Regions from separate parts of the Micromonospora sp. NPDC047740 genome, predicted to be linked through region 2. Evidence: predicted binding sites of a transcription regulator. Region 2 holds the regulator's gene; the other holds the start of a gene.
What was found. Region 2 encodes HspR, which represses chaperone genes until heat shock. Its sites were predicted from a motif close to TTGAGTNNNNNNNACTCAA; they were not measured.

Region 1: lon (endopeptidase La) is a predicted target of HspR. The motif match lies at 4,494-4,512, and genes of this name have one in related genera.

The regions. Positions count from the first base shown of each region.
Region 1 covers NZ_JBIDCT010000001.1:235,300-245,842, forward strand. The annotation lists gene ACGF4F_RS01115 (hypothetical protein) at 1-121, opposite strand, end outside; gene ACGF4F_RS01120 (hypothetical protein) at 118-636, opposite strand; gene ACGF4F_RS01125 (Asp23/Gls24 family envelope stress response protein) at 638-1,021, opposite strand; gene ACGF4F_RS01130 (hypothetical protein) at 1,035-1,223, opposite strand; gene ACGF4F_RS01135 (hypothetical protein) at 1,434-2,303, shown strand; gene ACGF4F_RS01140 (MFS transporter) at 2,454-3,701, opposite strand; gene ACGF4F_RS01145 (Lsr2 family protein) at 3,942-4,289, opposite strand; gene lon (endopeptidase La) at 4,536-6,872, shown strand; gene ACGF4F_RS01155 (DEAD/DEAH box helicase) at 6,930-8,729, opposite strand; gene ACGF4F_RS01160 (hypothetical protein) at 8,790-9,623, opposite strand; gene ACGF4F_RS01165 (histidine kinase) at 9,757-10,543, shown strand, end outside.
Region 2 covers NZ_JBIDCT010000009.1:289,146-299,688, forward strand. The annotation lists gene ACGF4F_RS19195 (hypothetical protein) at 1-218, opposite strand, end outside; gene ACGF4F_RS19200 (DivIVA domain-containing protein) at 215-532, opposite strand; gene ACGF4F_RS19205 (winged helix-turn-helix domain-containing protein) at 738-956, shown strand; gene ACGF4F_RS19210 (hypothetical protein) at 1,056-2,147, opposite strand; gene ACGF4F_RS19215 (cation:proton antiporter regulatory subunit) at 2,177-2,677, shown strand; gene ACGF4F_RS19220 (cation:proton antiporter) at 2,683-3,891, shown strand; gene ACGF4F_RS19225 (hypothetical protein) at 4,062-4,490, shown strand; gene ACGF4F_RS19230 (hypothetical protein) at 4,596-4,805, opposite strand; gene ACGF4F_RS19235 (heat shock protein transcriptional repressor HspR) at 4,952-5,392, opposite strand; gene dnaJ (molecular chaperone DnaJ) at 5,421-6,602, opposite strand; gene grpE (nucleotide exchange factor GrpE) at 6,682-7,443, opposite strand; gene dnaK (molecular chaperone DnaK) at 7,491-9,353, opposite strand; gene ACGF4F_RS19255 (ABC transporter) at 9,573-10,543, shown strand, end outside.

The DNA of each region.
Region 1 (10,543 bases), on a different contig from region 2:
CCAGCAACGGGGCGCCACCGCCCGGCAGCCAGCCCAGCCCGACCGCCAGCGCGGTCCCGCCGGCGGCCACGAGCACCAGGGCGAGCACCGTCCACAGCAGCCGGTGCGCGGCGTTGCTCACGTGGCCCGCCGGGCCGGTAGGAGCCGGATGTCGATCCGGCCCCGGCGTGGCGCGGCCAGCCGGTCGAGTTCCCGGCGCAGGGCGAACTCGACGTCGGCGCGGGCCGCCGGGTCGGCGGTGGCGGTCACCCGGGGTCGCCAGGCGTCTCCCCGCCGGCGCAGGCGTACCCGGGCCCGCCGGACGCTGGGCACGGCGTAGACCGCCCGGGCCAGCCGTCGTTCCATCGACCGGCGGTGCAGGTGCCAGCGGTCGTCCTCGGCGAGCCGCAGCCGGGCCGGGTGCCACCGGCGCAGCTCGGCGACGAGGACCACCAGCCCGAGCAGGGTCACGCCGCCGGCGACCGCCCGGGCCGGGGCGTCCTGCCAGCGGGTGGTGGTCAGCGTCGCGTACCAGCGGTGGACCAGCGGACCGGGACCGCCCAGCGCGGCGAGCAGTCCCTCGGCGACGGCGAGCGCCCCACCGGCGAGCAGGGCGACGGCGAGCAGCAGGGTGGCGACCCGGTTGACCGTCCGCACGTCAACCTCCGGCCGCCGGGATCCCGCCGCCCCGGGCGCGGTCGCCTCCGGCTTGCGACGGGGCGGCCGGCAGGGGCAGGTCCACCACCGTGACGGTGACGGACTCCACGGCCAGGCCGGTGTGCGCCTCGATCCGGGCGGTGACCCGGCGGCGGACCGCGGCCGCGACCGTGGGCAGGTGCGCGCCGTAGCTGACGGCGAGGTCGAGGTCTATCCGGGCGGCCTGCCCGGCCACCCGGACGGCCGCCGTCGGGCCGGACACGGCCGGGGTCAGCCGCGCCGCGTCCGCGGCGAGCCGGGCGAGCCACTCCTCGGTCCAGGGCCGGGCCGGCGCGACCGGGCGATCATGGGCGGACGTGCCGCGCCGCGGCAGGGTGCCGGTCATCGGACGCCTCCGTTCAGCGGTGCCGGTCGGCGGGGGCCCGATCGGCGAGCCCGGGCAGGGTGACGTCCCCGTCGAGGACCCGGACCAGGAGCCAGCCCACCAGCCCGGCCAGCGTGGCGCCTGCCGCGGCGCCGGCCCCGCCGAGCGCCCAGACCGCGACCAGGAGGAACCCGGCGAGGAACCCGAACTGATGGCGTGTCATGTCCACCTCCGCTGCGCGGTGACCGACCGGACGGGCGGGGCGTACCCGTTTCCCCGCCGCGCACTCATGGCGGACGAGGACCACGGAACCGGGGCTCCGGCGAAGGTGACGAACGGGTATGACCCGCCCGATCGCGCACCGGCGACACGACGAACATGATCGAACGCATACACTCGGGCGTCGATCGACCGACGGATGGATCTGGCGAAGATGACGAGCACCGGCAGCGTGGCGGCGTCCTGGCTGCGTCCGATCACCGGCGGGGCGGCCCCGCTGCTCAGCCGGGCCGGCCAGGTCGGGTACGCGGCGCGGCGGCTGAGCGAGCTGGTGCAGGGGCGCCCGCCGGGAATCACCGGGCACCAGTGGAGCACCGCCAGCAAGGAGGGCTTCGACCTGGTGGTGTGCGCGGCCGACACCGGCTGGCCGCTGTTCGCCCTGCAGATCGCCGCGCCCGTGCCCGCCGGTTCCGCCCAGCGCGCCGAGCGGATGACGAGTGCGGTCTGCGCGGCCGTCGGTCTGCCGATGCTGCGGGTGGAGTCGCCGACGCTGCGTGGCTCCGAGCACGGCCGCCGCCTCGTCGAGTACGTCATCGACGCGCGCAGCTACGCGGCCGGCACCCAATCCGGCCCGGAGGGCGGGGACGTGGTCGGGTTCCGGGACATTCTCGGCCGGCTTCCCGACGGCCGCCGCGGGCCGGTCAACGACCTCGGGGCGCTGACCCGGGCCGCCGCTGTCGAGGCGTTCGTCGAGCGGCGCCTCGCCGACCCGATCGTCCGCGGGCTGCACGTGCAATGGGCGGACGGCCCGGCCGAGGGGTGGAGCTGGGTCGAGGTGCGGCCCGGCCGGTGCCTGGTCGAGCGGGTCCAACTCTTCGCGCAGCGTTTCTCCTGTGGGGTGGACCCGGGCCGGCTCGCCGAGGACCTGGCCGCGGTGGCGGTCGGGGAGCGGTTGCGCGACCTCGAGGTCGGCGAGCCGCCACTGGTGGACCGGGACGAGCTGCGGCAGCAGATCCGGCGGCTCGCCGCCCGGCGGGACGAGTTCGCCGGCGGCTTCGCCTTCGACCATCTCTGGGTCGACTGATCGACCACCCGGTTGCGGCGGAACGGCGCCGTGAATTCTCCCGATCCACCGTTGCACCGTCACCGCGGTACCTCAGCGGGAATGACGCGGATCTTCCGAGCTGGGCGGCGGACCGAACCGTGGAAAGGCCGCGGCACCGACCGTTCCCGGTCAGACCGGCGCGGGTTCCGGTCGGGCTGGCGCCGGGGCGGGTATGCGCAGCGCCGCGATGCGCCGGGTCCGGGCCGGCCCGGCGAGCAGGTTGCCCAGCGCCACCAGCAGCGCCAGGCCGGCCAGCCCCAGCCAGAGCTCGGTGTCGCCGAACCGGCCGGTGATCAGGCCGCCCACGGTTGGCCCGGCGGAGCTGGCGAAGGCGTAGCCGAGCGAGTAGACGCCCTGGTAGCGGCCGCGCTGCGCGGTGGGGGAGAGGTCGGCGGTGAGCGCCGAATTGGCGGGCGTCATGAGCATTTCGCCGAGCGTCCAGACCATGACGGTGCCGGCGTAGAACCAGACGGTGTCGGCCAGCGCGGTGAGGGCGAACCCGGCGCCGATCACCACCGCTGCCAGCGCGATGGTGCGGGAGCGGTCGAAGCGGGCGATCAGCCGTGGCACGAAGAGTTGCCCCACCACGATCATCAGTCCGTTCACCGCGATGACCGGCCCGTACGCCGATGCCGGCAGCCCGTCGGCCTGCAAGGCCACCGGCAGCATCACGTCCGCTTCGATGCACAGCCAGATGAGCCCGGTCAGCGCCGTGAAGGTGAGGAAGACCCGGTCGCGCAGTACTGTGCCGAGGCCGCCCCGGTCAGCCGGGGCGCGCGGTGCGACGACCTCCGGGGCTGGGCGGGACTCGGGCACCTTGACCGCGATCAGGGCGGCGGTGCCCAGCAGCACGGCCGCGTTGATCACGAACAGCAGCACCGGGTCGGCCCGGATCAGCACGCCGGCCAGGGTGGCGGCCACCGAGAAGCCGATGTTGATGGCCCAGTAGTTGAGGGTCAGTGCGCGTAGCCGGTCGCGGTCGCCGACCACGTCGATGATGGTGGCGGTGAAGGCCGGCCGGGCCACGCCGAGGCAGAGCCCGAGCGACAGGGTGAGCGCCGCGATCGCGACGGGGTGGCCGGTGAGGCCCAGGGCGGCCGCGGTGACTGCGGCGCTGAGGTTGCCGGCCAGCATCGCCGGTCGCCGCCCCCACCGGTCCGCGATGATGCCGCCGAGCAGCGTGCCGAGGGCGCTGCCGGCCCCGTGCAACCCGATCACCACGCCGGCGTACGAGGGGTCGAAGTGCCGTACGGAGACCAGGTAGACGCCGAGGTAGATGGCGACGAACCCGCCCAACCGGTTGATCAGTGTGGCGGTCCAGAGATACCAGAAGGTGCGGGGCAACCCGCCCCCGGTCTGCCTCCACCAGGTCGCCATGCGTCCACCCCCGTGCGTCGTGCTCGTAATGACCTCAGGCGTCGTCGGTCATTACAGTCGAGGGGTGCGACAGGATGCCGGTCAGGTGCCGGCCATGGTGGTGTCGGTCACGGCGTGGGGGTGGAGTTCCCTACCGGCTCTCCTCCCGGGTATGAAAATTGTTAACGCGGGGAAAAGCCGACCGGGGTCATGCCGATTTCTCAGCGTGACCCCGGTGTGCCCGACGGTGAACCAGGAGGTTCAGCGGTTCTTGTAGGCCTCCACCACCGAGACGGGGATGCGGCCCCGCTCGGAAATCTCGTAGCCGTTCTTCGCGGCCCATTCCCGGATGGCGCGGTTCTGCTCGCGGTCCATTCCCGAGGTGGCCGGACGGGCGGCCCGACGTGCCGCGCGACCCGCCTCGACCGGCCCGCGCCCGATCCGCCGGCCAGCGGTGATGAACGGGTCCAGGGCCTTACGCAGGACGCCCGCGTTCTCGTCGGAGACGTCGATCGTGTACGCCACGCCGTCCAGGCTGAACTCGACGGTCCGATCGGCCTTTCCGCCGTCAAGGTCGTCGGTCAGAACGGTGATTACTTTCCTTGCCATCGCCATTGCTCCCTGTGTCGGGCGGGGTGTGGCTAAGAGTTTGACCTATGGCGCGGCAATTTCGCAACAATAACCGACCTTCGCCATTCGGCGGGTCGGCTAATCCGCCGGCGGAATGGCTCTCTCGGGCCCTGTGTACGGCAGTGGGCGGATGCGAATGAGTGGCGTGGGTCACATCCCGGAACAAGGGGCACGGTTTGTAACTTGAGTCAGACACGCTCAACTCAACGTGATAGCAGGTGTTCGATGGCAACTCTTCCGGTACTTCCCCTCACCGACGCCGTCCTGCTGCCGGGCATGGTCATCCCGGTGACCCTCGACCCGACCACCCAGGCCGCGGTCGACGCGGCCCGCGCCAGCGGCGACAAGAAGCTGCTCGCCGTGCCCCGCATCGACGGCGAGTACGGCTCCGTCGGCGTGATCGCCACCATCGAGAAGGTGGGCCGGCTGCCCAGCGGCGAGCCCGCCGCCGTGGTCCGTGGCCTCGCCCGGGCCCGGATCGGCTCCGGCGTGCCCGGACCGGGCGCCGCCCTCTGGGTCGAGGCGACCGAACTCGACGAACCCGCACCGGCCGGCCGCGCCCGGGAACTCGCCCGCGAGTACCGCGCGCTGATGACCTCGGTCCTCCAGCAGCGTGGCGCCTGGCAGGTCATCGACGCCATGGAGCGGATGACCGACCTCTCCGAGCTGGCCGACGCGGCCGGCTACGCGCCCTGGCTCAGCCTGGCGCAGAAGACCGAGCTGCTCGCCGCCCCGGACGTCACCGCCCGGCTCGAGCTGCTGGTCGGCTGGGTGCGGGACCACCTGGCCGAGCAGGAGGTCACCGAGCAGATCAACAGCGACGTCCGGGAGGGCCTGGAGAAGTCCCAGCGGGAGTTCCTGCTCCGCCAGCAGCTCGCCGCGATCCGCAAGGAACTCGGTGAGGACGAGCCGGACGGCTCCGCCGACTACCGCTCGCGGGTCGAGTCCGCCGACCTGCCCGACAAGGTACGCGAGGCGGCCCTGCGTGAGGTCGGCAAGCTGGAGCGGGCCAGCGACGCCTCGCCGGAGGCCGGCTGGATCCGCACCTGGCTCGACACGGTGCTGGAGATGCCGTGGAGCACGCGTACCGAGGACAACACCGACCTCGGCGCGGCCCGCGCGGTGCTCGACGCCGACCACGCCGGCCTGGCCGACGTGAAGGATCGCATCCTGGAATACCTGGCGGTGCGCAACCGGCGCGCCGAGCGCAACCTCGGCGTGGTCGGCGGGCGTGGCTCCGGCGCGGTGCTCGCCCTGGCCGGCCCGCCCGGCGTCGGCAAGACCAGCCTCGGCGAGTCGATCGCCCGGGCGCTCGGGCGCAACTTCGTCCGGGTCTCCCTCGGTGGCGTCCGGGACGAGGCGGAGATTCGCGGTCACCGCCGCACCTACGTCGGCGCGCTGCCCGGCCGGATCGTCCGTGCCCTGCGCGAGGCCGGCTCGATGAACCCGGTCGTGCTCCTCGACGAGGTCGACAAGCTGGCCGTCGGCTACGCCGGCGATCCGGCGGCGGCCCTGCTGGAGGTGCTCGACCCGGCGCAGAACCACACCTTCCGGGACCACTACCTCGAGGTCGACCTCGACCTGTCCGACGTGCTCTTCCTGGCCACCGCCAACGTGGTGGAGACCGTCCCCGGCCCGCTGCTGGACCGGATGGAGCTGGTCACGCTGGACGGCTACACCGAGGACGAGAAGGTGGCCATCGCCCGGGACCACCTGCTGCCCCGGCAGCGGGAGCGGGCCGGGCTGACCGCCGACGAGGTGACCATCGCCGACCAGGCCCTGGCCCTCATCGCCGGCGAGTACACCCGGGAGGCCGGCGTCCGGCAGCTCGAACGCGCCCTGGCCAAGATCCTGCGCAAGGTGGCGGTCGCGCTGGCCGCCGACCCGGCCCCGGTGCGGGTGGACACCGACAACCTGGCCCGCTACCTGGGCCGGCCGAAGTTCACCCCGGAGTCGGCGGAGCGGACGGCGGTGCCCGGCGTGGCCACCGGACTGGCGGTCACCGGTGCCGGCGGCGACGTGCTGTTCATCGAGGCGACCAGCATGGAGGGCGAGCCGGGGCTGACCCTGACCGGCCAGCTCGGCGACGTGATGAAGGAATCCGCGCACATCGCCCTGTCGTACCTGCGGTCGAACGGGCGGCGGCTCGGGCTGGACCCGAACGCCCTGGCCGGGCGGCGGATCCACCTGCACGTCCCGGCGGGCGCGGTGCCCAAGGACGGCCCCAGCGCCGGCATCACCATGGTCACCGCGCTGGCCTCACTGGCCAGCGGCCGACCGGTCCGCCCCGAGTTCGGGATGACCGGTGAGGTGACCCTCTCCGGCCGGGTGCTGCCCATCGGCGGCGTGAAGCAGAAGCTGCTCGCCGCCCACCGGGCCGGCCTGACCGAGGTGATCATCCCGAAGCGCAACGAGCCGGACCTCGACGACCTCCCGACCGAGGTACGCGAGGCGCTGACCATCCACACCCTCGCCGATGTCGCCGACGTGCTCGCCCTGGCGCTGCGCCCGGCCGACGTCGACGCGGAGACCCTGGGCGGCCAGCCGCTCGCCGCGGCCTGACCCGTTCGCCCGGCACAACGAGGCCCCCGGTCGTTCGACCGGGGGCCTCCGCCGTGCTCACCAGCGGTCCCGGCGCTCCCGCCGCGCACCGCCGTCGAGATCCGGGCCGCGCCGCTCCCGCCGCTCGCCGTCGAAGCGGCGCTCGCCGCCGTCGGTGTCCCGGTCCCGACGCACGGTGGCCTTGCGGCCCTTGATGGTGCTGCCGCGCAGCCCCCGGATCACCTCGTCGGCGACCGCGTACGGGACCTCCACCAGGGAGAACCGGTCGGCGATCTCGATCGAGCCGATGTCCCGGCCACTGACCCGGGTCTCCCCGGTGATCGCCCCGACCAGGTCCTGCGGCCGGACCCCGGCACGCCGGCCGAGCCCGATGAAGACCTGCGTCGTACCGCCGGCACTCGGCCGGCCGCCGCCGCGCCGCTCCCGGCCCTCGTACCCCGGTCGGCCCTCTCGGGACGGCCGGACCGCGACCTGCGGGATCTCCTCCTCCTCGTCGGTAGTGCCCGGCAGGGTGGCCTCGTGGGCCAGCTTCACCGCGGCGAGCGCCACCTCCATCAGGTCGAACTCGTCGGTCAGCGACTCGACGATCGCCCGGAACGGCTCCAGGTCGTCCTCCAGCAGCGACTCCCGCAGCGCCGCCTGGGTCAGCTCCAGCCGCCGGGTACGCAGGTCCGCCACCGTGGGGATCTTGTCGACGGCGATCCGCTGGCCGGTGACCCGCTCGATGGTCTTGAGCATCCGGTGCTCGCGCGGCTCGGCGAGGGTGATCGCCACGCCCTCCCGGCCGGCCCGACCCACCCGGCCGATCCGGTGCACGTACGACTCGGGCGCCGACGGCACGTCGTAGTTCACCACGTGGGTGAGCTGCTCGACGTCCAGGCCGCGGGCCGCCACGTCGGTGGCCACCAGCAGGTCGGCGGTGCCCGCCCGCAGCCGGCCCATCACCCGGTCCCGCTGCTCCTGGCTCATCCCGCCGTGCAGCGCCTCGGCCCGGTAGCCCCGGCCGTTCATCGTCTCGGTGAGCCGGTCCACCTCCTCCCGGCTGCGGCAGAACACGATCGCCGCGGTTGGCGACTCCACGTCCAGCACCCGGCCCAGCGCCGCCGGCTTGTGCGCCCGCGCCACCAGGTACGCGCTCTGCCGCACCCGGGGCGCCTCGCCGGCCACCGGCCGCTCCCGCTCGATCTGGATGCGGACCGGGTCGGTCAGGTGCTGGCGGGCCAGCCCGTCGATGCGCGCGGGCATGGTCGCCGAGAACAGCACCGTCTGCCGGTCGGCCGGGGCGTGCTCCAGGATCGCCTCGATGTCCTCGGCGAAGCCCATGTCGAGCATCTCGTCCGCCTCGTCCAGCACCACCGTGGCCAGCGAATCCAGCCGCAGAGTGCCCCGGGCGATGTGGTCCAGCGCCCGGCCCGGCGTCGCCACCACCACGTCCACGCCCAGGTCGAGCGCCCGCAGCTGCCGGCCGATCGGCTGGCCGCCGTAGATCGGCAGGACCCGGGTGCCCAGGTCCTTGCCGTACCGGTGGAACGCCTCGGAGACCTGCACGGCCAGCTCCCGGGTGGGCACCAGCACCAGCGACACCGGTTCGCCGCCGGGCCGCTCGTCCGGCATCCGCTGCAACAGCGGCAGGGCGAACGCCGCCGTCTTGCCCGTACCGGTCGCCGCCTGGCCCAGCAGGTCCCGGCCGGCGTGCAGCGGCGGGATCGCCTCCCGCTGGATCGGGGTCGGTTCCTCGTAGCCGAGCGCGGCCAGCGCGTTCAGCAGCTCGGTGCGCAGCCCGAGGTCTGCGAAGGTGGTGGCCGGGTCGTCGGCGGCAGGGCTGGTGGGGTTGGTCGGCGTTGGTGCGGAACTCATGCGGCAAGCCTTTCATCACCGCCGACCGGGCCGCGCGGCGACCGGCACACCGAGTCGCGCTCATCCGCCCAGCAGGGCCAGCGCCATGGTGATCCCCACCGCCGCGTCCAGCACCGCGCACCACTCGGCGTACGCCCGCGGGACCACCCGGCCGCTGCGGTGGTGCGCCAGGTCCCACGCGGCGTGCGTCAGCCAGCCGGCGGCCACCAGCGCGCCGCCGACGCCGTCCGGCACGAATAGGGCGACCGCGGCCAGCCCGCCCCAGCCGGCCAGCCCGGCGAGTTGGAGCGCGAGGGCCCGTCGGTCGCGCCACTGCCGGCGCCCGGTGCCGAGCAGCAGGTAACCGGCCGGCAGCACGAGCAACGTCCACGGGGCGAGCACGGCCGGCGCGATCCAGAGGTCCAGGGTCATCAGCAGGGCGAGCGCGGTGGGCCACCGGCGCGCCAGCGCCGCGGCGGCCGGGTGCCGGCGGGGCGGTGCCGCAGGCGCGTGGCGGTGCCGCAGCGCCACCAGCACCATCGCGGGCAGCATCAGCAGGTGGCCGCCGAGCGTCAGCCCGTGGTCCCCGACCAGCCCGGCCCACCAGGGCGGGAGGAGCAGCAGGAACGGGACGTACATGGCGGCCACCATCTCGACGACGGCGACCCGTCGGTGACCGCGGTGCCACATCCAGGCGGCCATCCCGAGTGCCATGTCCGTCGCCATCACCAGCGCCGCCACGTCCGTCCGGGCGAGGACGTCCGCGCCGCCCAGCACCGCGGCACCCGCCCGCCACACCGGGTCGAGCAGCAGCATGCCCGCCAGCATCGCGGCGACCATCTCGGCGAGGTGCCGCGCCAGCCGGCGGCCGTCGTGGGCCGATTTCCGGGGTACGCGTGCCGTCGTCTCCGTCATGCCCCGACCCTGCCCCGACCGGCCGCCCGGCCGGCCCGCGCACAACTCACCGGGATCCGTGCGGGACGCACGGTGCGGCGATGACACTCCGCAGGGGTGAACCGGACGGGCAACTTACCTAGGATCGGCGGGCATGACGGTCGAGGCGGCGGACCGCCGGCTGCGCCGGGCCCGGCATCTGACCCTGGCGTCGCTGGCCACCAACCTCGGTGCCACCCTGCTGCTGCCGGGTGTCGGGTTGGCCCGCGAGCCGGACCCGGTCCGCGGGGCCCTCGGCGCGGTCGGGCTCCTCGCGTTCGTCGCCGCCCAGGCGGGTGTGGTCCACGCGGCGGTCACCCCCTGGCTCGCCGGCGACCGGCGGCGCCGACGGCACGCCGCGCTGGCCGTGGCCACCCTGCTGAGCGTGCCGCTCGTCGGCCCGGTCGCCGCCGGCACCTGGCCGACCTGGGCCTGGTTGGGCGCGTCGCTGGTCGGCATGCTGCCGCTGCTGTTCCGGCCGGCGACCGCCACCGTCGCGATGGCCGCGATGCTCGTGGTCTCCGTCGTGGTGGCCGGGTGGGCCGGCGTGCCGGTACGCCACGCGCTGCTCGTCACCGGCGGCGTCGGCCTGGGGGTCGCCGCGGTCACCTGGGTGCAGGTGTGGTTCTGGGACCTGCTCGTCGAGGCGCGGCAGGGCCAGGCCGCCCGCGCCCGGCTGGCCGCCGCCGAGGAGCGGCTGCGTTTCGCCCGGGACGTGCACGACCTGCTCGGCCACGACCTGACGGTGATCGCGCTGAAGGCCGAACTGGCCGCCCGCGTCGCGCCCGTCGACGCCGGCCGCGCCGGCCGGGAGGCCGCCGAGGTGCAGCGCCTCGCCGGGTCCGCCCTGCACCGGGTACGCGCGGCCGTGCACGGCTACCGGACCGTCGACCTCGCCGAGC
Region 2 (10,543 bases):
TGGTCGGCGCGCAGGATGCATCGGCGGCCGTCGTCGAGACGGAGGTCGCAGAACACGCGATGGCGTACCCCCTGGTTGTCCTCGGTGGAGACGGTGGTCTCGCCGGAGTCGACGTGGGTAAGGAAGGCCAGCGAGCGGGCGGCGGTCCGGCCGAGCATCTTCGCCCGAGCCAGGTCGGGTGCCCGGACCGGCAGGTGGATGACGTAGCGGCTGGTCACGGGCGCCGGGCCAAGTCACGCATGGTGGGGGCCTGGCGGGACTGCCACTCGCGGAGCGCGTCCTTGATCCGGGCCGTTTCCGCCCGACTGCGGACCACCTCGGCCTGTGCCGCGGCAAGATCGCCGGCGACGCGGTCGAGGAACGCGGCAACCTCGACCGGGTCCAGGCCGCGCCGCCGGGTGGCGAAGGTGCGGCTCCGCACCTGCCACGGCCGCAGCGGCAGGTACGACGCCGAGCGGTAGGCGCTGGCCGGCGACTGACTGATCGGGCCGACGTTCCGGCGCTTCGACAGGGGTCGCAGGAGGTTACGCACGATGCTGATCCCTTCTCGACATCCGCGAGGTCGGGACGGAGCACGGGGATGCCCGTCCCGACCAGATGAGCGCCCCAGTGCCATCCGGAAGCGTTCACAGGGGAACCTACAATCGGTAGCGGTTGTAGGTCAACGACCAACCCGCGATTGCTTGAGGTTGGAGGTTGCTGCGTGATCGAATGGGCATGCCATCCGGGGAGTGTGTATGCCCAAGCAGCAGTACCAGGTGCTCGCAGACGAGCTGAAAAGCAAGATCGATTCGGGAGAGTGGCCGCCCGGCACCAAGCTGCCGAGCCGGTCACAACTGTGCAAGGAATACGGCGTGTCGGACACCGTGGTCGGCAAGGCGATGATGATCCTGCGCGCGACCGGTCTGACCGAGACCCTCGAAGGGGTCGGCGTCTTCGTCGCCGAGCCGAAGTAGGCCAGGCCGGCACAAGCGATTCAGCTCCAAAGGAGGCCACCACCGAAGGTGCCGGTCGCCGGAGCGCCCGGGACGAGCGCGGCCCCAAAGGCCGAGCGGTCAGTCGCCGACCAGGACCACCCTGATCCAGCGGCGGGCGCCCACCGGCCCGACGGACAGGACCGTCTCGTCCGGGGCGCGGGCCGCGAGCGTGCCGTCGGCGAGCAGCGACAGGTAGTGCTCGGGGCCGACCGGCCAGCTGACCCGCTCGTACCGGCCGTCGACCACCACCCCCACGCCGTCCGGCCCGGTCACCGCCACCCGCCCGGCGCCGGCGGGGGCCACCGAGTGGATCCGGTCCGGGCGGCCGTCGGCTCGCACCAACTGCCAGTTGCCCCGGTAGCGCCAGAGCGCCGGGAAGCCCGTCCGGTCCGGTCGCTCCCCGACCAGCCAGGCCTCGCCGTCGGGCGAGCGCATCACCCGCACCACGCCGACCTCGCCGTCGAGCGCCGGCACCTCCGTCCGCTGCCAGTGCCGTCCCTGGTCCGCGGAGACCGCGGCGTACGGCCTCCCGTCGCTCGCGCCGGCCGCCACCAGCAGATCCTCGACCTCGCGCACGGTGTTCACGGCCGGCAGTCCCGGCTGGGCGGCCAACGGCCGCAGCCGGTGGCCGTCCCAGCGGGCCACCCGGCCGTCCTGCTCGGCGACCTGGAACTGGCCGTTGGCACCCGACAGCACCGGCGGCGGCGCGTTTCCCGGGTGGTGGGTATAGGTGACGCCGCCGTCGGTCGAGGCGTACCAGCCGAACGGCTCGGCGGCGAGCACCAGCAGGCCCTTCGGGGCGTAGAGCTGCTGGTTGTCGGCGACCGGCCGGGGATGCGGCAGCGCCCGCCAGGACCGCCCACCGTCCCCGGTGGCGAAGAGCAGCGCCGGGCAGTCCCGGCCGGGGGGCCGGCCGTCGCAGGTGGCGAAGAGGGCGTACGCCTGGTCGGCGTCGACGAACTCGACGAACGGCGGGTCGTACCGGTCGGGGACGGCGACCTGCACGCGGCGTACCTCATCGACGTCGGCGACCGGCGGCGCGGTCACCGACGGTCGGGGTGACGCGGAGGCCCGGTCCGGCGGTGGCCGGCGGACGTCGCCGATCGAGCAGGCTGTCAGCACGGGCAGCAGCAGGAGGACGACCGGGCGGCGGGATCTTGCCGAATCCATCCGAGCTCCAACCGGGTAACCTCGCCTGCGTGCGAGTACGTGTCGAACAGACTGCCTTACCGGGGATCGGCGTACGTCACGACCTGGTGACGGAATCGGGCCGCCGGGTCGGCGTGGTGTCCCACCGCAACGGCCGACGGGATCTCGTCCTCTACGACCCGGACGATCCCGACTCCTGTCAGGCCGACATCCCGCTGACGGACGACGAGGCGGAGGCGCTCGCCGACATCCTCGGCGCGTCGCTGATGCTCGGCCAGCTCTCCGGGCTGCGTGAGCAGGCCGCAGGGCTGCTCACCGAGCAGATCGCCATCCCGGCCGGCTCGAAGTACGTCAACAAGCGGCTGGGCGACACCAAGGCGCGTACCCGCACCAGCGCCTCCATCGTGGCGGTGCTACGGGACGGCGAGGTCATCGTCTCGCCGGACCCGACCTTCCGCTTCGCGGCCGGTGACGTCGTGGTCGTGGTGGGCACCCGCCAGGGCCTCGACGGGGTGAGCGCAATCCTTGCCGACACCGACCCGGACGGCTGACGCGGATGCACGAAACCACCATTCTGCTCATCGAGGTCGGCGCGCTGCTGCTGCTGCTCGGCCTGCTCGGCCGGCTCAGTCGCCGGGTCGGCCTCTCGCCCATCCCCCTCTACCTGCTCGCCGGGCTCGCCTTCGGCCACGGCGGCCTGCTGCCGCTCAACGCCAGCGAGGAGTTCTTCGCCGTCGGCGCGGAGATCGGCGTCATCCTGCTGCTGGTCATGCTCGGCCTGGAATACAGCGCCAACGAGCTGGTGGGCAACCTCCGCTCGGCGGCCCCGGCCGGCCTGATCGACGCGGTGCTCAACGCGCTGCCCGGCTTCGCCTTCGCGCTGCTGCTCGGCTGGGGCTGGATCGCCGCCGTGGTGCTCGCCGGCGTCACCTGGGTCTCGTCGTCCGGGGTGATCGCCAAGGTCCTCGGCGACCTCGGCCGGGTCGGTAACCGGGAAACCCCGGTGATCCTCTCCGTGCTGGTGATCGAGGACCTGGCAATGGCCCTCTACCTGCCGCTGCTCACCGCGCTGCTCGCCGGGGTCGGCCTGGTCAAGGGCGGTGTGGCGCTCGCCGTCGCGGTGCTCACCGTGGTCGTCGTGCTGGCCGTCGCCATCCGGTACGGCCACCTGATCTCCGCGGCGCTCTCCGCGAAGGACCCCGAGGCGCTGCTGCTCGGGGTGCTCGGCCTGACCCTGCTGGTCGCCGGCGTCGCGGCCAAGCTGCAGGTGTCCGCGGCGGTCGGGGCGTTCCTGGTCGGCATCGCGCTCTCCGGCCCGGTGGCGCACCACGCGACGGAGCTGCTCTCCCCGCTGCGGGACCTCTTCGCCGCGGTCTTCTTCGTGTTCTTCGGGCTGGTCACCAACCCGCTGGACATGCCCCCGGTGCTGCTGCCGGCGCTGGGGCTAGCCGTGGTCACCATGGGAACGAAGCTGCTCACCGGCTATCTGGCGGCCCGGCGGGCCGGGATCGCCGAGCCCGGTCGCTGGCGGGCCGGCTTCGCGCTCACCCCACGCGGCGAGTTCTCCATCGTCATCGCCGGGCTCGCCGTCGCCGCCGCGCAACCGGTCGAACCGAAGCTGGCGGCGCTCGCCACCGCGTACGTGCTGATCACCGTGGTGACCGGGCCGATGCTGGCCCGCCTGCCCGACCTGCCCTGGTTCAAGCGCTGGCTGCGCCAGCGCACCGCCGCCCGGCAGCCCGTCCCGGTGGGGGCGGCCGACTGACCCTGGTCGGGCCGGGTCGACCGTACGGTGGACCCGGCCCGGCCAACGGTCGCCGAATTGGTTCCGGGAAGGTCTACCGCAGGTACGCGCAACCGCGTTACCGTGTCGCCCCAGCAGCCAGCGTCCGCGGGTGGCCGGTGCCCCCGCCAGCGGAAACGGAAGGTTGGCCGGTGAGCGTGCAGGAGTCAACGTTCCGCGGCTTCGCCAACCCCGTCGACCCCTCGCCGGCGGAGCTGCGGGCCTGGGCCTACCAGCCGGACTCCGTCCCGCTGGCCTCCATGCCCCCGGACTGGGACCTGCTGGTCGCCGGTGACCACCTGGTGCACACGCTCTTCCAACTGGCCATGGACACGGCCTGCCCAGCCCGCCGGTTCGCCCTGCACTGCCTCTACATCTACGCCGCCGACGGCATCCGCACGAACTTCCGGGCCCACCCGAAGCGCCGCTTCCGCAAACTGGTCGAGCAGGCCGAGCGGACCGGGGACGAGCTGATGCGCAACTGGGCGCACAACAGCCGGGTGCTGCTCGCCCGGCCGGACCTCTTCGCCTACCCCGACTGGTGCGAGGGCGGCCTGGTGCGGGAGAACCGTCGCCTCTAGTCCCCTTTACCCCGGCGCGGCATCACCGCGTCCCGGCCCGCACGTCTATTGACGGCGAACGGGCCGGGACCCCCCGTGGGTCCCGGCCCGCACGTCGCCGGATCGTCAGCTCGTCGATCCGCCCTGCTTCTTGCGCCGCTCGTCGAGCCTGGCCCGGTCGATGCCGTGGTCCAGCTGGTCGGCGAAGCGACCTTCTTTGATCTTGTCGGTGAAGCGGCTCTCGGTTATCCGATCGAACCGCTCGCGGATGTTCACGGCCATCTCCTCCAGCCGGTCCTCCGCCTCCTGCGCCACCTTCTTCGCCGATTCCGTCATGGCTCCCCCTGCCAAGTTCGGAGTCCGGATTGAGTTGGTTGGGCCTGATTCACAGGTTAGCGGAGAGAGTGGCTGTCGGACGTGGAACAGCCACTCATCCCGTGGAGCTGCGCGGAATGAGTGGCTACTGGCGGCGGAGGGCGGGATCAGCGGTCGCCGGTGCGGCGTGGCCGCCAGACGACCAGCGCCGTCGAGGTGCGGTTGGTGGGCACGAGGTCGCCACGGGACAACCGGCCCAGCGACTCCAGCTCGGCGATCCGCCGGTACGCGGCATCCAGCTCCGCCTCCAGCCGGGCCACCCGCTGCTGGGCCTCCTCCAGCAGCCGTTCCAGGCCGATGATCCGCTTGACCCCGGCCAGGTTGATGCCGTCGTCCTGGCTGAGTCGCTGCACCTCGCGGAGCAGCACCACGTCCCGGACGCTGTACCGGCGGCCACCGCCCGACGCCCGGCCGGCCTGCACGAGGCCGAGCCGGTCGTACTGGCGCAGGGTCTGCGGGTGCATCCCCGCCATCCGGGCCGCCACCGAGATCATCAAGACCTTGGCCTCGTAGGCAGGGTCACCCGAGCCGACGAACTCCTCCGACATCCCCGCTCACCTCCGCTGCCTTCACCGGTCAACTGAACCGACGCACCCGGGCGTCGAGATGTTCCCGCGCGGCGGGCGGGGTCTGTTCCGCGAACGCCTCAAGCGCCGCCCGCGCCTCGTCCGACACCTTCGCCGGGACCACCACGTCGAGGGTGACCAGCAGGTCACCGGCGCGGCCGTCCTTGCGTACCACGCCCTTGCCCCGGGCCCGCAGCACCCGGCCGCTCGGAGTACCCGCCGGCACCCGCAGGGTCACCGTCCCGTCCAGGGTCGGTACGCGCAGGTCGGTGCCGAGCACCGCCTCGGCGAACGTGATCGGCACGGTCAGGGTCAGATCGTCCCCGGAGCGCCCGAACATCTCGTCCGGGCGGACCTTCACGTGGACGAACAGGTCGCCCGCCGGGCCGCCCCGCTCGCCCGGTTCGCCCCGGCCGGCCAGCCGGATCCGCTGGCCGTCGGCCACCCCGGCCGGAAAGCGCACGTTCAGCGTGCGGGTCTTGGTGACCCCGCCGGTGCCGTGGCACTCCGGGCACTTCTCCTCGACGATCGTGCCGACGCCCTGGCAGTTGCGGCACGGCTCGGAGAAGCTGAACGACCCCTGGTTGCGGGTGGTCACCCCGGCGCCCTGGCAGACCGGGCAGGCCACCGGCTGGGTGCCCGGCTTGGCGCCATTGCCGTGGCAGGTGTCGCAGACCCCGGGGGCGCGCAGCGTCAGCGGCAGCGTGACGCCGCGTACCGCGTCCTCGAAGTCGAGCGCCACCTCGGCCTCGACGTCCCGGCCGCGTGCCGGGCCGCGAGCGCGGGCCGGACCGGCGCCGCCGCCCGAGAAGATCGAGCTGAACAGGTCGGTGAACCCACCGCCACCGAACCGGGTGTCGGTGCCGCCGGCCGCGCCGCCGAACAGGTCGGAGACGTCGAACGGCATGCCGCCCGGCTGGCCACCGGTACGGGCGCTGCGGCGAAACGCGCCCGAGCCGAACAGCGACCGCATCTCGTCGTACTCGCGGCGCTTCTTCTCCTCGCCGAGCACGGCGTACGCCTCGGAGACGGCCTTGAACCGTTCCTCGGCCTTCGGGTCGCCGGGGTTGTGGTCCGGGTGCGACTCCCGGGCCAGCTTCCGGTACGACTTCTTGATCTCGTCGGAGGAGGCGGACTTCTCCACGCCCAGCACGGCGTAGTAGTCCTTCTCGATCCAGTCCTTGGAACTCACCCGTCCACCCCCTTCCACGGGACGTACCCCGGTCGTCCCGCCCGCCCGGTGCGGGCGGGCGGGACGTCACGGGTCGGCACTACTCGGGGTCGGCGACCGCGACCAGGGCCGGCCGCAGCAGCCGTTCGCCGAGCTGGTAACCCCGGCGCATGACCTGCACGCAGGTCGGTTCGGTCACGTCGGCGGAGGTCTGGTGGGCCACCGCCTCGTGCCGGGTCGGATCGAACGGGTCGCCCTGCTCGCCGAACGCGGTCAGGCCGAACTTGCCCAGCGCCGTGGTGAGCTGCTCGGCCACCGAGCCGAACCCGCCCACCAGGTCGCCGTGCTCGCGGGCCCGGTCCAGGTCGTCGAGGATCGGCAGCAGCGCGGTCAGCACCGAGCCGGTCGCCTGCTCCTGGACCAGGGCGCGGTCGCGGTCGACCCGCTTGCGGTAGTTGGCATACTCGGCCGACACCCGCTGCACATCCCGGGTCCGCTCGTCCAGCTCGGCCCGGAGCGCCTCCAGCTCGGCACCGAGCGGCCCGCCCGGCTTGACGACCTCCTCGACCTCCTCGGTCGGCTCGGCCGGCGCGTCGACGACCGGCGGACCGGAGACCGGCGCCTCGGTCTCGATCTCGTCGACCACGACCTCGGTCTCCTCGACCAGCCCCTCGGCGGGCGCGTCGGCCGCGGCGTCCGCGGCTGCGGCGTCCGCCGCGGGCTGCTCGGTGGTCTTGCCGATTCTGCGCTTGTCTCGGATGACGATCCGCGGCTCGTCGCCGGCGCCCGGCCCGGCGCTCGCCGAGCCACCCGGCGCCGACCCGGTGGAGCCCGGGTCGGCCGCTCGTGGCTTCTCCGTCATGCGGTTACCTCATCCTTCTGCCGTGCGTTCGTGTCCGGGACGGAAGGTCACTTCTTGTCCTCGTCCACGATCTCCGCGTCGACCACGTCGTCGGCGCCGCCGGCCTTCGCGCCACCCGTCGCACCGGTCGCACCGGCGCCCGGCCCGGCCGCGCCCGGCGCACCCTGCTCGCCCTGCTGCTGCGAGTAGAGCAGCGAGCCGGCCTGCTGGGAGACCTGGGCCAGCCGCTCGTGGGCCGCCTTGATCTTGTCGATGTCCTGGCCGCCGAGCGCGCTGCGCAGCTCGCCGAGCGCCTCGTTGAGCTGGTCCCGGTTCTCGCTGGGCAGCTTGTCGCCGCTCTCGGCGAGGAACTTCTCGGTCTGCCACTGGAGCGCCTCGGCCACGTTGCGGGTCTCCGCCTCGTCGCGGCGCCGCTTGTCCTCCTCGGCGTGCTCCTCGGCGTCCCGGCGCATCCGCTCGATGTCGTCCTTCGGCAGCGAGGAGCCGCCGGTGATCGTCATCTTCTGTTCCTTGCCGGTGCCCAGGTCCTTGGCGTGCACGTTGACGATGCCGTTGGCGTCGATGTCGAAGGTGACCTCGATCTGCGGCACGCCGCGCGGCGCCGGCGGGAGGCCGGTCAGCTCGAAGGTGCCGAGCTTCTTGTTGTAGGCCGCGATGTCCCGCTCGCCCTGGAACACCTGGATCAGCACCGACGGCTGGTTGTCGTCCGCCGTGGTGAAGACCTCGGAGCGCTTGGTCGGGATGGTGGTGTTGCGCTCGATCAGCTTGGTGAAGATGCCGCCCTTGGTCTCGATGCCCAGGCTCAGCGGGGTCACGTCGAGCAGCAGGACGTCCTTCACCTCACCCTTGAGCACACCGGCCTGCAGGGCGGCGCCGACGGCGACGACCTCGTCCGGGTTCACGCCCTTGTTGGGCTCCTTGCCGGTGAGCTGCTTGACCAGGTCGGTCACGGCCGGCATCCGGGTCGAGCCGCCGACCAGGATGACGTGCTCGACGTCCGAGACCTTGATCCCGGCGTCCTTCACGGCCTGCTCGAACGGGCCCTTGCAGCGGTCCAGCAGATCCTGCGTCATCCGCTGGAACTCGGCGCGGCTCAGGGTCACGTCGAGGTGCAGCGGGCCGGCGGAACCGGCGGTGATGTACGGCAGGTTGATGTTGGTGGTGGTGGCCGCGGACAGCTCGATCTTGGCCTTCTCGGCCGCCTCCCTGAGCCGCTGCATCGCCATCTTGTCCTGGGACAGGTCGATGCCGTGCTCGCCACGGAAGGTCTTCACCAGGTGGTCGATGATCCGCTGGTCCCAGTCGTCACCACCGAGGTGGTTGTCACCGCTGGTGGACTTGACCTCGATGACACCCTCGGCCAGCTCGAGCAGCGAGACGTCGAAGGTGCCGCCACCCAGGTCGAAGACCAGAACGGTCTGCTCCTTGGAACCCTTGTCCAGGCCGTACGCCAGGGCGGCCGCGGTCGGCTCGTTGACGATCCGCAGCACGTTGAAGCCGGCGATCTCACCGGCCTCCTTGGTGGCCTGGCGCTGCCCGTCGTTGAAGTAGGCGGGGACAGTGATCACCGCGTCGGTGATCTGCTCGCCCAGGTACGCCTCGGCGTCCCGCTTGAGCTTCATCAGCGTGCGGGCCGAGATCTCCTGCGGGGTGTACTTCTTGCCGTCGATGTCGACGGTCCAGTTGGTGCCGATCTCCCGCTTGACCGAGCGGATGGTCCGGTCGGGGTTGGTCACCGCCTGGCGCTTGGCGACCTCACCGACGAGCACCTCCCCGTTGCGGGCGAACGCGACGATCGAGGGGGTCGTCCGCGAGCCCTCAGCGTTGGCGATGACGGTGGGCTCACCGCCCTCGAGAACGCTGACGCAGGAGTTCGTCGTGCCGAGGTCGATGCCGACCGCACGTGCCATGTTCGCTTCCTCGCTTCGTAACGGTGAGCAGGTCAGGAGCCTCGCCCCCGAGCTGCCCGGCGGGTCGCCCGCAGCGACCGCACCACAAGTTGAGTGGACCGGACTCAATAGTGCCACGCGGCCGGCAAACCGCAAGTCGAGGTTGAGTCGACCCGACGCAACCTGACCGTTATTACCGTCCGGTTGTCTTCCCTTGCATCGGTCGGGCACGCTTTAGCGGTGACGACGCATGGCGATTCCGCCACCCATTCCGGCACGCCCGCCGTCGCAGCCCGCTCCGGACCCGACGCCGGGGAGGACCCGCCCGCCACCGGCGCCGAGGGCCTGCCCGCCGCGCTCGCCGGCCTGCGGGCCGCGATCGGGGCGGCGCGGTTCCCGCTCACCCTGCCCGCGGCGGAGCCCGCCCGGCGCGCCGCCGCCAGCCTCACCGACCAGCTCGACGACTATCTGCTCCCTCGGCTCGCCCGGCTCGACGCCCCGCTGCTCGTGGTGGTCGGCGGCTCGACCGGCGCCGGCAAGTCGACCCTGGTCAACAGCCTCGTCCAGGCGCGGGTGAGCGCCGCCGGGGTGCTCCGCCCCACCACCCGGTCGCCGGTGCTGGTCTGCAACCCGGCCGACGCCGCGTGGTTCCGCCGGGGCGACCTGCTGCCGGGCCTGACCCGGACCAACGAGCCGAGCGAGCACCCGGGCACGCTGCACCTGATCACCGCGCCCGCGCTGCCGGCCGGGCTGGCCTTCCTCGACGCGCCCGACATCGACTCGGTGGTCGACGCCAACCGGGCGCTCGCCGGGCAGCTCCTGGCCGCCGCCGACCTCTGGCTCTTCGTCACCACCGCCGCCCGGTACGCCGACGCCGTCCCCTGGGAGCTGCTGCGCGGCGCCCGGGCCCGCGGCACGGTGATCGCCATGGTCCTGGACCGGGTGCCGCCGGAGGCGGCCGACGAGATCGCCGCCCACCTGTCGGAGATGCTCGCCGCCCAGGACCTCGGCGCCGCGCCGCTCTTCGTACTGCCGGAGACCTGGGTCGACGGGCAGGGGCTGCTCCCCGACAAGGTCACCGCCCCGCTGAGCACCTGGTTCGCCCGGCTCGCGGCGGACGCCGAGGCCCGCTCCGCCGTCGTCCGGCAGACCCTGGACGGCGCGCTCGCCGCCCTGCACCCCACCGTGGAGGGGCTGGCCGACGCCGCCGA